4 regions of the Brevibacillus sp. BC25 genome follow, and region 3 is predicted to be linked to each of the others. Evidence: predicted binding sites of a transcription regulator. Region 3 holds the regulator's gene; each other region holds the start of a gene.
The links. The regulator LexA, encoded in region 3, represses DNA repair genes until DNA is damaged. The targets are predictions, from matches to a motif close to CGAACATATGTTCG.
Positions count from the first base shown of each region.

Region 1 (4,054 bases), on a different contig from region 3:
CAAGACACGGGCTAGAGCAGCTGACCATTCGTCAGATGGAGCTGCGAGCACTTCGCGTTCCAATTCCTCGATAAAGCGTCCTTTGTAGCTAGAGATTACAGCGAGCAAAAGCTCTTCTTTGTTTGCAAAGTAATAATGCAGAATGCCGAGTGAGACACCAGATTCCTTGGCAATGTCGCGCAAGGAAACATGTGCATACCCTTTTTCAGCCAGACAAGCAGTCGCTTGCTCAATCAAAAATGCCCGTTTTGCTTCGGCTTTTTTCTGGGTAGTCACTTTCTCACCTCTTTTTTGGACGACTGTCCAGTTTTTCTGTTTTTATTGTATTTTTACGGACGATTTCTGTCAATGAAAAGAGCTGCCCAAAAAAAGAAGCGGCTTCATTGCCGCTTCTTTTGCCGCTCCCAGCGTCGTAAATACGGATAAGGATCAAATGACCAATCTGCGCCACCTGTTTCGCGGTACATACCGTAGTGCAGATGGGGAGGGAATTTGCCTGAGGTGCCAGGCTTCCCATATCCGGAGCTGCCGATATATCCGATGACTTCTCCTGGCTCCACAATGTCACCCGGCTTCATTCCCTTTTTAAAGGAGGACAGATGTGCAAAGTAATGGTACACATTGCCCATGTCACGCATGCCGATTCGCCATCCGCCATACCTGTTCCAGCCGATTACCTCAATGACTCCGTAGGCTGTGCTGAGTACAGGGGTGCCGTGACTCGCAAAAATATCGGTCCCCTCGTGGATACGACGCCCACCCCAGCCGCGCGGAGCACCCCATGTACTACGGTAGCTGTATTCGTACCTCGCGGGGATAGGAAAATGCCGCTCATCTAGGTCCAGATGTTGATACTTTGCATACACCTGCGCGAACTGCCTGATCGTCTTCACGGAACGATCCCGCTGGTAGTACGACCAGAGACCAATTTGCCAATCTTCGTGGGAGAAGCCGTATTGGGATAGGTAGTGAACCAAGGTAGTGAGTGCATCGAGATCGTTATGACGATCTGCGACACCATCGCCATCTCCATCGATTCCGATCCCTTTAAAAAAATGGATGGATACCGGATTCGTATCCTCTGCATCAGGATTGAATGCACCTGCCCAACGTTCGCTTGGAATGTCCACAGCTGTTAGCCGCGAAACGTTTTCTTGCTCCTGCTTCTTCCGGCGTATTTTCATGGTTCGCTCGTATTGATCAATGGCCGCTAAATAATTCCACGGAATGCCGTACATCGATTCCAAGCGCAAAAAAACTTGCAAGCGCTCTAGAAGAACCGGGTCTTGCTCATTGGCGGACGGAGCAACTCCGGCGACGGATTCTAGTGGTGAAATAGCTGCAACCACGCACAAGCTGATCTGAATGATTAGGCGGAAAACTCGCATGCCGTCTCCCTCCTGCCTCGTAGTCTTTTGTTGTAGTTTCTACCAGTTGGAGTGGATTATCCAAGATACTTTTGGAAAGCTTTTTGGCTGTTGGCGAGGAAAGTTTTGTAAATTTGCAGGAAAGGAGGCAGGAGCACACCGTACAGCCAAAGAATTGAAATCAGGAGGAGTGATTCCTTAAAAATCGACCTGAGGAGGCTGTGTGATGAGCAAAAAAGTGTTGATTGTAACAGGCGACGCTGTAGAGGCACTGGAGGTTTTCTATCCGTATTACCGCTGCTCGGAAGAAGGGTATGAAACGGTCATTGCAGCACCAAGCGTGAAAACCCTGCACACCGTTTGCCATGATTTCGAAGCACACAGTGAGACATACACAGAAAAGCCAGCTTATCAGCTTCCCGCCCATGTTGCATTCTCAGACATTAACCCTGAAGCGTTTGACGCCTTGATTATTCCCGGTGGACGAGCACCTGAGCATATCAGGCTCAATGAGCACCTGAAGCCGATTGTGGCGCACTTTTTCGAGACGAACAAGCCAGTCGCAGCCATCTGCCATGGCTCTCAAGTATTGACCATTGTTCGCGAACACTTAGCTGGACGTGAAATCACAGCTTACCAGGCATGCAGACCTGATGTAGAAGCGTGCGGGGCGATCTACCAAACAGAAACGCTCCATGTCGATGGCAATCTTGTTTCCGGACATGCATGGCCAGACTTGCCAGGCTTCATGCGTGAATTCCTCCGTTTGCTCAAGTAAAAACCAAGTCCTCCAAACTTCCGTCATTGCTGGCGGAAGTTTTTTCGTTCTGACAGATGCTTTTCATCCAGCCTTTTCCTCTGTATCATAAAGGGAAAGTATGTTCGTCTGTTTCATGTGAGGAGTGGATTTGATCGTGCTGTCATTTATTCATACAGCGGATGTCCATCTGGATGCGCCGCTTCAAATGTTGGGGGAGCGATACGAGCTACGTCAGGATGATTTTCGTCAAACGATGAAAAGAATCGGTGACCTCGTTCGGGAAAAGGAAGCAGACTTCTGGCTCATTGCCGGAGATTTGCTCGAATACCACGGGGGAAGACGATCAACTGCGATGTTTTTACGTGATCTTTTTGCCAGCATCGCACCAATCCCTGTCGTGATCGCACCTGGCAATCACGATCCGTGGCGAGCGGATTCGTTTTATCAAACATTGGAATGGCCAGGGAACGTCTACTGGTTTACACCGGAGTGGGGTGTGTACGAATTTCCCGAAAAGTCGTGTGTAATCTACGGCTGGGGCTTCGGGCAGCCACATGTGTACGAGTCGCCACTCGATACGTTTCCAGGCAAATTGGAAGGGTATGCCCATCATCTGATGGTTCTGCATGCTAGTGTGCTTTCCAATTTAGGAGACGAAGAGCATCATCCGTATGCGCCTGTTACCTTGCAGCAGCTCGTACAGACGGGCATGGACTATGTTGCGATGGGACACATCCACAAGCCGGAGCAATTCATGCATCCCGTCAAAAAACAACCGCTCGCAGCTTACCCAGGCTCTCCAGAAGGATTGACGAGTAAGGAAGTGGGAGAACGAAATGTTTTGTATGGAGAGCTGGATCATGATGGCAGATTGCAGCTCACGGAGATTCCTGTCCAGTCACGTAAAATTCGAAAGCTGGAAATCGAAGGGAAAGGAGTCGAAACCACTGAGCAGCTCATTGACCGGATGGAGCAGCAACTCGCAGAGGAACAGGATTCCGATCTGATGTACATCACGCTGACAGGGGAACGTGCTGCGCATTTTCAGCCTCCCTTGTCCGTCCTTCAACAGCGATTTTCCCGTTTTTTTATGCTGCAGCTGACAGACCGGACCTGGCCTGATGTAGATGAGGACAAGCTGATCGCAGAGGGTGGTGTCTGGGGGAGATGGCTTTCCAAGCTGGCAGAGGCGGAGTCCCGTGCCCAAAATGAGGACGAGCGAGAAATCGTCAGGTTAGCCAAGCAAGAGGCTTTGGCGCGGATTGGAGGGACCATTCGATGAAAATTGAGGAGCTAGTGCTGGGGGGCTTCGGAAAATGGCAGGATGCTACCTTTCGTTTTGCTCCAGGCATCAATCTGTTTTATGCCCCCAATGAGTCAGGAAAATCAACGATCCTACAAGGTATTTTCGCTGCCTTGTATGGAATGAAGCGCGATTACGTCAAATCAGCAAGATACTTGCCTGAATATGAAAAATACCGTCCGTGGCAGAGTGGTGCGTACGAAACGATCATTACGTACAAATTAGCGGGCAAAACCTATCGCCTGCATCGTCAGTTGACGAAGGAACGGGAGGAGGCGCGCCTCTTTTTGGACCCCGAATGGACGGAAATGACTGAGCTTTATTTGGAAGACAGACGCAAGGAACGGAATTTTATCGAAAAGCATACGGGCCTTACACGCAGTTTATTTACGGATTTGACGTGGATCAGGAGGGAACCGCTTCAAGCGGCTGAGCATTTGATTCCGACTTTTACGACTGCGGAAGAAGCCAATCCGGCTGTCCAACAAATTTTGGCGGAGCTGGATCGGGAGGTTGCGGTCATCGGCAAGAAAGAACGGGCCGAAAATACACTTTTGGGAAAAGCCGCTACGAAGGTGGCGCAAAAAGAGCAGGAGAAGGAAAACGCAAAGGCAGCATGGCGAA
Region 1 is NZ_AKIX01000003.1:44,784-48,837, forward strand. It holds gene PMI05_RS00255 (TetR/AcrR family transcriptional regulator) at 1-276, opposite strand, end outside; gene PMI05_RS00260 (M23 family metallopeptidase) at 381-1,388, opposite strand; gene PMI05_RS00265 (DJ-1/PfpI family protein) at 1,594-2,145, shown strand; gene PMI05_RS00270 (DNA repair exonuclease) at 2,282-3,409, shown strand; gene PMI05_RS00275 (ATP-binding protein) at 3,406-4,054, shown strand, end outside.
Region 1: PMI05_RS00270 (DNA repair exonuclease) is a predicted target of LexA. The motif match lies at 2,239-2,252, and genes of this name have one in related genera.

Region 2 (4,054 bases), on a different contig from region 3:
ATGTCCTTTTGCTTGCTCGTTCTGTGTGTAGACGCGGATTTCCATCTGATGTACCTCCCTTAGTACGATTGCTGGCTTACGGGTGGTGAGGAGTCACCATTAAAACAAAACGTATGCGCCCGGACCGATCAAGGCCACACCAATAACAACTGCGATTAACGTCAGGTTGTATTCGTATCCGTTTTGTGTGACCCAATATCCATTTTGCCCGTGTACCTTCAGAATGGCAACCAGCATTGTGAAAGCAAGCAGAATAGAACTTGCCCAGATACCTACGCCTGCCGCAAACATCAGACCGCCAACGAGTTCAGCGAATCCAGCAACAAAGGCCATCGCTACGCCAGGTTTCACTCCGATGGACTCCAGCCAGCCACCTGTTCCTTTCAAACCATAACCGCCAAACCAGCCAAACAACTTCTGCGCACCATGACCTGCAAACGTCAAACCGATGACCAAACGAATCAATAACAATCCAGTATCCAACACTTTTCATCTCTCCTTAATTGTTTTTAATTAGTATATCTTTATTTTAAGATATTTGTCCAAAAAGGCTGGCGGGCCTTAAAAGGATTCCGCCAGTTTTGCTGCTTTTTCTACACCAGCTGCAACGAGCTCAGCTGCTTTGTCTTGGAATTGGTTGTGACCTTCTACGATCACTTCGGATACATTGCTGATGCCCCAGAAGCCGAGGATCGTGCGAACGTATTTGTTTGCCATTTCAATCTCAGCCATAGGGCCTTCGGAATAAACGCCACCGCGTGCGCTCAACAGAGCTACTTTTTTGTCGCCCATCAGACCAACTGGACCTTCAGCTGTGTACTTGAATGTTTTGCCTGCTTGGGAGAGGTAATCCATGTACGAGTGCAGAACAGCTGGAACAGTGAAGTTCCACATTGGGAAAGCAAATACGATTTTGTCTGCTCCTGTAAATTGGTTCAGGTATTTGTTAACCAAGTCAGCGCGTTTTTGCTCATCAGCAGACAGCTCGATGCCGTTTCCAGCTTTCCACATAGCAGTCAGCATGTCGTTACCGTAATAAGGGAGGTTTTCAGCAAACAGATCCAACTCAACGATTTCATCGTTTGGATGTGTTTCTCTGTATGTTTTGGTGAAAGCTTCGTACAGCTTTACGCTTGTTGCCTGCTCAACTGGGCGATCGTTTGCTTTAATAAAAAGTACTTTACTCATGAAAATTTTATTCCCCTTCCAATTAGTAAGTCACTAACTTTTAATGTGTAAATCTTGATTTTAAGATTATTACGTATCAGATCTTTTGTCAACACTTTTTTAAAACGATTGTGGTGGAGAGAGGGGACTGCTCATCTAATAAGTAGCCTGAGCAGTACGTCCCAACTTTTTTAGCAGTTCGATTGCTTGACGTTGTTCTTCTGGTGTGAGACCTTCCATCGCTTTCTCAATGGCGAGTTGATGAGGAGGGAAGATTTCGGACAAGAATTGATGCCCTTTATCTGTGAGTTCCGCATAAATGACGCGGCGGTCTGCCGAACAGGGCTTGCGAATAAGCAGTTGCTTCTTTTCGAGTTTGTCCACAACGTATGTGATGTTTCCGCTAGAGATCAATATTTTTTCGCCAATTTGCTGCAATGGTTGAGGACCTTTATGAAATAATACCTCTAGTACCCCGAATTCAGTTGGATTAAGTCCATGCTCGCGAATGTGACGATTGGAGTGAGCGGTAACCCAGTTGTATGACCTTGATAAAACTACAAAAAGATCGAGGGGATCATTTCGCAGTGGTTTGTTAGACATACGGACCCTCCTTTATATCGAAATTTAGATATCTCTAATTTAAGATAATCCTACATGATCATATTCCTATTTGTCAAATTGAGATAAAAAATAAAATGAAAAACACGCCTGTACAAACAAATGTCCCTATGATAAACTTTTGTTTGTAAACGAGCTGTGAAAGCGAAACAGAAGAAAGGAGGATGACCGTGGAAAAAGACATGCAGATCCTTCATCATATCCGGCAAAATCCTTTTATCACGCAACAGGAGCTGGCTGATCTGATTGGCATCTCACGTTCAGCGGTAGCTGGCTACATCGCACAGTTGACCAAACGCGGAGAAATCAAAGGACGGGCTTATGTACTTCGTGATGAAGGAATGATTGCTTGTATCGGTGGAGCAAACCTGGACCGCAAAGCACGCGGCAAGCAACAGGTGCGTCTACAATCATCCAATCCCGTAACGATTATGGAATCGTGTGGAGGGGTGGCACGGAATATCGCGGAGAACCTCGGTCGTCTTGGCTGCAATACGTCACTCATTACCAGCATTGGTGAGGACAAAGAAGGCGAATGGCTCTTGCAGGAGACGAAAAAGCACGGGGTGCACATCAGCCAAGTGTGGCGACTGCCTACACAGCGGACGGGAACGTATACGGCGCTTCTCGATATTGATGGCGAGATGGTTGTTTCCTTGGCGAACATGGATATTTACGATGCTCTCACACCGGAGATGTTCGCGGAAAAATGGTCGCACATTGCAGCTGCCCACGTGATTTTCATCGATACAAACATTCCGGCGGACTGCTTGGCCTACATCATCGAACGATGCCGGGAGGAAAACATCCTGCTCTTCGTTGACCCGGTCTCTTCCATTAAAGCAAAGAAGCTCCCACAGCAATTGGACGGAGTAGAAGCGATTTTGCCGAATCGCGAAGAAGCAGAGCTGATGGCTGGCATGAAGATCACGACGATCGAAGAATGCGCCGAGGCTTGCCGCAAGATCAGGGAACGAGGCGTCAAGCACGTCATCGTGACCTTGGGCGAAGAAGGCATTTACTATCAATCCGAGGACGTTGAGGAGCATATGTCTCCATATCCAACGGAAGTGGTAGATGTAACAGGTGCGGGAGATGCGTTCGCATCGGGAATCTTGTATGGCATTGTAAACGGAGAGTCTTTCCAGAGAGCGTGCCGCCTTGGATTGGCAGCATCCGCTCTGACATTGCAAACAGAGCAGTCCGTATCTCCTCTATTAAAAGCAGAACAATTGGAACTGGCCGTAGAACAATTCGAAAAGGAGCGATAAGAGATGAAACAATATTTGACCTTTACTGAGGAAGTACGCCACGCACTGGAGAACAACCTGCCGGTAGTTGCTCTGGAGACAACGATTATTTCGCACGGTATGCCATATCCGCAAAACATTGAAATGGCAAAAGAAGTAGAGCAAATCATTCGCGACAACGGTGCTGTACCAGCTACGATCGGGATCATGGATGGCAAAATCAAAATCGGTTTGACTGACAGCGAGCTGGAAGAGTTTGCGACGAACAAAAATGTAGCAAAAGTAAGCCGTCGCGACTTCGCGTACATTTTGGCTAGCGGTAAAATCGGTGCGACTACAGTAGCCGCTACCATGATCGCAGCTGAGATGGCTGGCATCCACATGTTTGCAACTGGCGGTATCGGCGGGGTACACCGTGAAGGCGAAATCACTTGGGACGTATCTGCTGACCTGACTGAGCTGGCGCAAACAGATGTAGCTGTAGTATGCGCAGGTGCGAAATCGATCCTCGATATCGGCCGCACACTCGAATATTTGGAAACACAAGGTGTACCAGTTGTGGGCTACCGCACAGATGAATTCCCATCCTTCTTCGCTCGCGAAAGCGGATTTGGCGTAGACATGCGCATCGATACACCGGAAGAAGTCGGTAAGATGATGAACACCAAATGGGATCTGGGACTAAAAGGCGGTATGATTATCGCGAACCCAGTACCAGAATCTGATGCACTGAATCACCAGGAAATCGAGGCTGTGATCCAGAAAGCACTCGCAGAAGCAAAAGAAAACAACATTGCAGGTAAACAGGTAACGCCATTCATGCTCGATAAAGTGAAAAAGCTGACAGAAGGCAAGAGCTTGGCAACGAACATCGCGCTGGTGAAACACAATGCTGAAGTAGCTGCGAAAATCGCGGCAGCTTATCAGAAAGAAGCGAATCAAGGTAAATAAGAGAGATTGAACAACAAAACAGTCAAAGAAAAACGAGCCTCTAGAATCGCTTCTAGGGCTCGTTT
Region 2 is NZ_AKIX01000125.1:25,881-29,934, reverse strand. It holds gene PMI05_RS27275 (pirin family protein) at 1-45, opposite strand, end outside; gene PMI05_RS27270 (DoxX family protein) at 100-486, opposite strand; gene PMI05_RS27265 (FMN-dependent NADH-azoreductase) at 562-1,188, opposite strand; gene PMI05_RS27260 (MarR family winged helix-turn-helix transcriptional regulator) at 1,324-1,770, opposite strand; gene PMI05_RS27255 (carbohydrate kinase) at 1,959-3,059, shown strand; gene PMI05_RS27250 (pseudouridine-5'-phosphate glycosidase) at 3,063-3,989, shown strand.
Region 2: PMI05_RS27255 (carbohydrate kinase) is a predicted target of LexA. The motif match lies at 1,903-1,916, and genes of this name have one in related genera.

Region 3 (4,054 bases):
CGGCTCCAAATGCAACAAAGCCTCGTATGGATCATCACCCGGAATATGAAAGTATTGAGCAAATGCAGGCTCTGTTTTGATGCCGCTTTGCTTCAGAGCTCTGATATGTTGGTACGCATCCAAGCCTCCTATGTCTAACAGTCGTTCTTCGATGTCCATATGACGATAGGCGTTTTGCTTTTCGACAGCTACCGGTTGAGCAAACAATTCAAACCAAAAGTCAGCTGTGAAAAACGAAATAACGCACGTGGGAGTACTTTTTACATCTAGGTGTGTCACTTCAAATCCGGGCAAGCAGCCAAATGCTGTACGAACTGCCTGCACAAACTGTTCCAGATCATGACTCTCGCAAATAATGTCCAGATCGCTTTGCTTGACGTCAATGTCTAATGGGATGGTTCCGGCAAGCACTGGACGATAATCGGATAGTACCTCCATGATGTGCGTCTGTTGAATCGCTTCCCACGCCGCTTTTTGGCGCATCGTTCCTCTGCTCAAGTAAGAGAGATCATGCCAATTTCTCAAGAGACTACCTCCATGTCTACTTTCTTTTAAAATAGTTTAGACAAAAGTGAATAAGTACGCAACGAAATCGGTAATCACTCGTATACCTAGATGAAGGGAGTGTAGTAGATGGAAATATTTTTGTGGGTAGTGGTTGTGTTATTGTTCTTGCTAAGCATCGCAGGAATTTTTTTACCAGTTTTACCTGATACGATATTACTGTGGGCGGGCTTTTTGCTCTATCACTTTTTCATTGCAGATCCAGGAGCGGGATTGCCCGCATCCTTTTGGTGGGGAATGGTCGTTCTAAGTATTCTACTTTATGGTGCTGACTTGCTCACGAACATGTACTTCGTAAAAAGGTACGGAGGGTCCAAGTGGTCGTCCATTGCTGCTGCGGTTGGAATTATCCTCGGGATCTTCGTATTCCCACCGTTTGGTATGTTGATCTTGCCGTTCGTATTCGTCGTCCTCGTAGAGTTGATGGTGCAGAAGCAGTCGATGGAGCGAGCAGTGAAAGCGGGCGTAGGCTCACTGATCGGATTTTTGGGCAGTGCGGTCGTAAAAGTCATATTGCAAGTTACGATGATCATCTGGTTTTTTGTCGCCAGATAACATACGGAAAACGAAAAGGACAGCCGAGGCTGTCCTTTTTTACGTGGAAATTAGTGAATGAGTCGATATACACCGATGACTTTACCGAGAATGGTGACATGCTCCAGAATGATCGGTTCCATCGTGGCATTTTCCGGTTGGAGACGGAAGTGGTTCTTTTCTTTGAAAAATCTTTTGACGGTTGCTTCGTCTTCTTCTGTCATGGCTACGACAATGTCACCATTGTTCGCTACGTGCTGTTGGCGAACAATTACGTAATCTCCGTCGAGAATCCCGGCATCAATCATACTGTTCCCGGAGACGCGCAGCATATAGACCTTGTCAGAAGTCACGATATTGTCTGGAAGCGGGAAGTATTCTTCCACATCCTCAATGGCAGTGATCGGTTGTCCAGCGGTTACTTTTCCGATTACTGGCACACGGACGACAGAGTCTTCGAAATTGTCTTGAAAACGATCTTCATCTGATAGCAATTCGATGGCGCGAGGTTTGGTAGGATCTCGACGAATGAGGCCTTTTTTCTCTAAGCGTGCCAAATGCCCATGTACCGTTGAGCTGGAAGCTAGTCCAACAGCCTCCCCAATTTCACGTACAGAAGGAGGATATCCTTTATCACGAACTTCCTTTCGTATGAACTCGATGATGGCTTGTTGTCTACTCGATAATTTTGACATAGAAAGACACCCCTGATTTCTCGAACATATTTTCCTATATTATACCATGGGAGCTTGCGTTCGACAAACATAAGTTCGATTCTTTGTTGACATGAACATATGTTCTCATTTATCATGAGGTTACAAGTGATCAGAACGTATGTTTGTGAGGAGGCCATTATTATGAATTCATCGACAGAACAAAATCGTTTCGAGAAAAAAGAAGAACGTCGTGTTCGTTTTGGTATCACGAGAGGACAAGCTCTCTTGTTTCTTATTACATTTACTCTCTTTTTTTACTTATTGACCGAACTAGTGTTTGCTTCTTCGCCAATGGAGGAGCCACAAGGTATAGAAGTAACCGTACAATCTGGAGATAGCCTATGGTCGTTAGCTGTTCAATACAATGCAGATCAGCATATGGATGTTCGCGACTATATAATAGAAATTAAAGATGCGAACGGTTTAGAGAGCAACAGGATTTACCCAGGTCAGACTCTCATCCTTCCTGATACTCCGTAAGTGTTCGGCTGTCTTGCGGGATCATTCGAATGTGGTATAATGAAGCGGCACTACTACAGAGTGGGAGGAACCAGCAGTGGTATCTGACGCAGAAATTAAACGCATTAACGAATTGGTCAAAAAATCTCGCGAAGAAGGTTTGACCGAAGAGGAAAAGCTCGAACAAAAAGCATTGCGCCAAAAGTACATTGACGCTGTTAAGCTTTCATTGAGAGCAAATTTGGATTCCATCCGTTATGTGGAAGACCTTGAAGAAAATAAACCAAAACAGTAAGATAACAATTACTGATACGACAGACATCCTCGCTTGACGCTAGGGTGTCTTTTTCTGTGACATACATAACGCTTTGATATTCAGGGAGGGAAAGCGATGGCGTGGATAGCTGTGGCGGTTGGAGGAGCAGTTGGCTCACTTTTGCGCTACCTATTGTCTTTGCTTGCGAATCAGCCGGGATGGCCGTGGGGAACTTGGATCGCCAATGTTTGTGGATCTTTGATCATCGGCATCTTGTTCGTGCTGGGGAAAGAACGTGGCATTTTATCTCCGACACTCTATCTTTTATTTGCAACGGGGGTTATGGGAGGATTTACGACGTTCTCTAGCTTCTCCTTGGAAGTGGTCTCTTTTTGGGGAGAAGGTCAGCTGTTGCGTGGCACTTTGTACGCTCTTCTCAGTTTGGGAGTCGGACTACTTTCTTGTGCGGTTGGAATATGGTTGGCTAGGCAATGGTCCTAATACGTCCAATGACACGATACATGTGAGGGGGAATGAATGTGAGTACACAGCATCGTGATTATGAATGGGAACAAAAAAAGCTGGATGAAACAATTTCAGCGATCGACGAAGAAATGGAGCAGCTTCGCAATGATATTCGCGAGGCAACAGATGACTATGTGAAACAGGTCGTTAACTATAATAAGGCTAAGGATTTACGCTACCTCGAAGATCAGGGTCGAGAGAAGCCTTATTTCGGTAGAGTGGATTTTTTGAAAGATGAAATCTACGAGCTGGATCAAGTATACATAGGAAAACGAGGAATTGTACGCAGCGATACGTTTGATTCTGTCGTCGTGGATTGGCGTGCGCCTATCGCCAGTCTTTATTATTCCGGTGAGAGCAAAGACGCGTTTTACCGGATGGGACGCGAGATTGTGCGTGGTGAAGTTCGATTAAAGCGTAATTTTGCGATCGAAGACGGAAAGATCGTCGGCATCTATGATGGAGCGGTAAAAGAAACGATTAACCGCGAGATGGGGCATCCCGACGAGTTTTTGCAAGAGGGCTTCATCGATGAATTTTTGGCAGCCAATCTGAATCAGGCGAACGATAGCAGGCTAAAAGACATCGTCGCTACGATTCAATCCGAGCAAAATGATATTATCCGGGCGGAAAAAGAACGACCCATTGTTGTGCAAGGAGTAGCGGGGAGCGGAAAAACGACCATCGCGCTGCACCGACTATCCTATTTGATTTATAACTACCAGGATTCCATGATGTCCAAAAAGTTCATGGTGTTTGCACCGAACCGGATGTTTCTTACCTATATATCCGAGGTTTTACCTGAGCTCGGCGTGGATGACGTTCAACAGTCTACCTTTGTAGATTGGGCAGCGCGTCTTGTGAAGCCACTGCTGCCAAAAGGATGGAAAATCGTTAGTCCTGATAAGCCTCTTCAATTGTTCTTTGAAGAGGGCCAGGATGAGCGCCAGCAAGAAATGACTCGAAACAGGCTTCGCTTCAAAGGATCGCTCGCTTGTCG
Region 3 is NZ_AKIX01000028.1:61,238-65,291, reverse strand. It holds gene PMI05_RS06500 (DUF4269 domain-containing protein) at 1-525, opposite strand, end outside; gene PMI05_RS06495 (DUF456 domain-containing protein) at 634-1,119, shown strand; gene lexA (transcriptional repressor LexA) at 1,170-1,793, opposite strand; gene PMI05_RS06485 (LysM peptidoglycan-binding domain-containing protein) at 1,956-2,294, shown strand; gene PMI05_RS06480 (DUF896 domain-containing protein) at 2,371-2,568, shown strand; gene crcB (fluoride efflux transporter CrcB) at 2,665-3,030, shown strand; gene PMI05_RS06470 (UvrD-helicase domain-containing protein) at 3,069-4,054, shown strand, end outside.

Region 4 (4,054 bases), on a different contig from region 3:
CGACTTCCATTCCATTTTCAGCCGTTAGCGTCACGGAAGGAACTACTCCCCGATAGCCTTGTCCTGTATCCACAAATAGCGCAACCCTAATATTGTCGCCGGCTGCCTGCGCTGGTACTTGTCCTCCTACGAGAACTACTGATAGCAGGCCCACCGAAAGGACTTTCCCCATCCATTTCTTTCTCATGTCGTCCATTGTCCTTTCTCCACCTGATTTTCAACAAAAATTGGCATGTCTTCCCATGTTTTTCGACAATCGCAGGCTGATCTCCTGCCTTTTTCGTAAAATGGGACCAAACGCCCGCACGCAAAAAAGCCACCGGAACGATGAGCTCCGATGGCCTTCACACTTGCCTATTTAAACAGCCGGAATAAATACATGCCAAGAGACAAGACGATGCTAATCACAATACAAGTCACAATCGGAAAGTAGAACTTGACGTTTTCCTTTTCTACCACGATATCTCCCGGCAAACGCCCCAGTGGCAAAAATCTGCCTCCTACCTGCCACAAAAGACCGATTACGATTAATGCAGCACCACCAATAATAAGTAGCTTGGCTATAGGATTCACGATTTCATCTCCCGACCAAAGTGTTGGTACGCACTCGGAGTGAGAACACGCCCCCGCGGCGTCCGCTGCATGAAGCCAATCTGCATGAGGTATGGCTCACAAACATCTTCCACCGTTTGCGACTCTTCTCCGATTGTTGCTGCGATCGTATCCAGTCCAACCGGTCCGCCGTCAAAGCGATCAATAATCGCTAGCAATAGTTTATGGTCGATATGATCCAGACCGCAGGTATCCACTTGCAATCTTTCCAGCGCTTCTTTGGCAATCTCTGTTGTAATGACACCTTCGCCTTTTACTTGAGCAAAATCGCGAACCCGCTTCAGCAAACGGTTTGCCACCCGGGGTGTTCCCCGTGAACGTCTGGCAATCTCCTCTGCTCCGCCTTCTCGAATGACGACCTGCAGGATGTCGGCTGCACGGGAAACGATAAAGGTCAGTTCCGGGACTGTATAAAACTCGAGGCGATTTACAACCCCAAAGCGATCTCGAAGCGGCGCAGACAGCATGCCAGCTCGCGTCGTGGCCCCGACCAATGTAAACGGCGGCAAATCCAAACGGACGCTGCGAGCACTTGGCCCTTTACCGATAATAATGTCCAGCGCAAAATCCTCCATAGCCGGATATAGAACTTCCTCGACGCTTCGGTTGAGCCTGTGAATCTCGTCAATAAACAGGACATCCCCTTCTTGCAAATTCGTCAAAATCGCTGCCAAATCACCCGGACGCTCAATTGCCGGACCAGACGTCGTGCGGATATTCACACCCAGCTCATTTGCGATAATTTGCGACAAGGTCGTCTTCCCTAGACCAGGCGGACCATACAGCAGTACATGATCCAGCGACTCTTTCCGCATTTTGGCTGCTTCAATAAAAATCTTCAGGTTTTCCTTCACGTGCTGTTGACCGATGTATTCGTTTAAATAGCGAGGACGGAGGCTCAGCTCCGCCGCATCTTCTTCCCAATTCATATGCGTCGTGATGATCCGAGAATCCAAAATCCTACCCCCTCATGAGCAACGCAAGCCCTTGTTTGATGAGCTTTTCTACACCATCGCCCTCTTTTGATTTCTCAGACAGCGTGTTTCTGATTTTTTGCAGTTCACCATCAGAGTAACCCAGTGCAGTCAATGCATCGAGTGCTTCGTTCAGTGCAGACACAGCTTGCTCGCCTGCTGTCAAATCACCCGCTGCAACAGTCAAAATCGCAGATGGTGTGTACCCTACCAATTTATCCTTTAAATCGAGGATAATGCGCTGGGCTGTCTTTTTCCCAATCCCCGGAAATTTCGTCAAATAGGTAACATTCTCCTGTTGAACCGCCATCACCAGCTGCTCAGGCGTCGCCGCAGCCAGAATGGCCAATCCGCCCTTTGGACCGATTCCGCTAACATCAAGCAGCTTGCGGAATAAATCGCGTTCGTCACGGGTAGCGAAACCGTACAGCAGAATGGCATCCTCCCGCACATGGTGGTGGGTAAACAATTTAGTTTTGCTGCCTTCATTTCGAACGAATTGATACGGGTTTGGACAAAACAGTCGATAACCAATTCCGCCCGTTTCGATAACTATGTATTCCGAATCGAGATAACTAAGTGTACCTTCTACAAAATCAATCATTTCTGAACCCCTTCCGAAATGGAAATGAACGCGCGAAACTGTGCGTGCGTAATAGCAATGCCCAATGCGTCCGCCACGTCGTCAGGCTTTGGTACTTCTTTTAACCGCAATAAAAGCTTCGTCATTTCCTGTATTTGCTTCTTCTCTGCTCCCCCGTATCCAGTCACGGCTTGCTTGACCTGCATTGGGGTATATTCATAGACCGGCACACCAGCCAGCTCTGCTGCAAGTATAATAACCCCTCGCGCTTGACCGACTGTAAAGGCCGTCGTCACGTTTTTATTAAAGAAGAGCTTTTCGACGGACATTTCATCGGGACGATATGTTTCCAGAAGGCTCTGCATCGCCTCAAAAATCTGTTTCAATCTAAGTGGCACTGGCAATCCTGCTTCTGTCTGAATGCTTCCATATTGGACGGGACGCAATTGGCTGCCCTCTTTATCCACAACGCCGAAGCCAACAATCGCAATGCCAGGGTCAATTCCTAAAATGCGCATAGTCCACTCTCCGTGAGCAAAGATTCTACTCTCTACTGTAACACAAAGCATCCGAAAAGCGAACGTGTATTTCCATTTTATAATCAAGTTCAAATAGTCGACTTTTCAGCACCGAGAAAGTGGCGAGAACCTGAAAAAGGAGGAGCGGAGTGTAGGTACCTACATGAGCACCGGACTTTGAAGGTGAACGTCTCTTTCGATGTCGTATTATCCAACAGGATTACTTCGTGATCAAAAGTCGACTTTTTGAACAACCTTATAAAAAACCCGCTTCCTCATTAAAGGAGCGGGTTATACGGTGTCTGTTAGTGTTTGTTCATTCCGAATGAATCCGACACATCATGCTGCATGTGGGCATAGTCGTCTACGCCACTCTGCATGTGCTCTTTGATCTTGTTGATCTGTTGGTAATTGAGCTTGTTGTGCCCCTGGTTCAACTGAACGTACAAACGCTGATGGAACTGGTCTTTGTAGCTACCTCTAGGCATGGTAGACATGGTCTAAAGACTCCTCCTTCGATCACCGTATGAAATCAGTATGGCGTAAGAGCAATGGTGTTATGATACCAAGATTTACGCCACATGAACCAGACATCTTATTGAAACGATAAGCAGTGGAGGTGTTGGTTGTTGCGAAGCAAAGTCCTTATTTTTTGTATATGCCTCTTCATAATCGCACTGTCAATGCCGCACTCTGTGTTTGCCAAGGTCAAGAATGACATCACGGTCACCGTTTCGGTGTCACCTGAGTCCTCCTTCCAAACGACCATGTCCTTCCGTGATCAAAAGCAATTTACGAGGCGACTATTGGGCTCAACTACCGAAGTCGCCTCCTATAACCCGCACTGGGTACGTGCTACATTGACCGTAAAAAAACGAACGTATGTATACGATCACGATGGCCAGCTTTATGAAAAAGAAATGCCTCGTCGTTATGTATTGGCAAAGGAAGTTCGCCAGCGGGTTGAAGAAATGGTCAAGTCCGTAGAGGTCGTCCATTTTGCGCAAGCCATTCCCTGGGAACAGGTGAAAAAAACGTTGAAACGGATGGAGTTCGGTACCGTGATTGATTTGGAAACAGGCCAACGTTTTGATGTCCAGCGCAGAGCAGGTAGTCGCCATGCCGATGTCCAACCGTTGACACGCAAAGATACACAGATCATGAAGAATATTTATCAGGGGAAATGGTCGTGGAAGCGCAGAGCCATTCTGGTAGAAGTAGACGGAACTTATTTTGCAGCATCCATGCACGGAATGCCTCATGGCGCTGGTGCGATTAAAGGAAATGAATTCCCCGGGCATTTTTGCATCCACTTTTTCGGCAGCTCCACCCATCGACGCACAGAGCCCGATCCCAGTCACAGCATG
Region 4 is NZ_AKIX01000061.1:5,021-9,074, reverse strand. It holds gene PMI05_RS17770 (SpoIID/LytB domain-containing protein) at 1-196, opposite strand, end outside; gene PMI05_RS17765 (DUF2905 domain-containing protein) at 355-573, opposite strand; gene ruvB (Holliday junction branch migration DNA helicase RuvB) at 570-1,568, opposite strand; gene ruvA (Holliday junction branch migration protein RuvA) at 1,573-2,190, opposite strand; gene ruvC (crossover junction endodeoxyribonuclease RuvC) at 2,187-2,687, opposite strand; gene PMI05_RS17745 (hypothetical protein) at 2,993-3,184, opposite strand; gene PMI05_RS17740 (hypothetical protein) at 3,317-4,054, shown strand, end outside.
Region 4: ruvC (crossover junction endodeoxyribonuclease RuvC) is a predicted target of LexA. The motif match lies at 2,747-2,760, and genes of this name have one in related genera.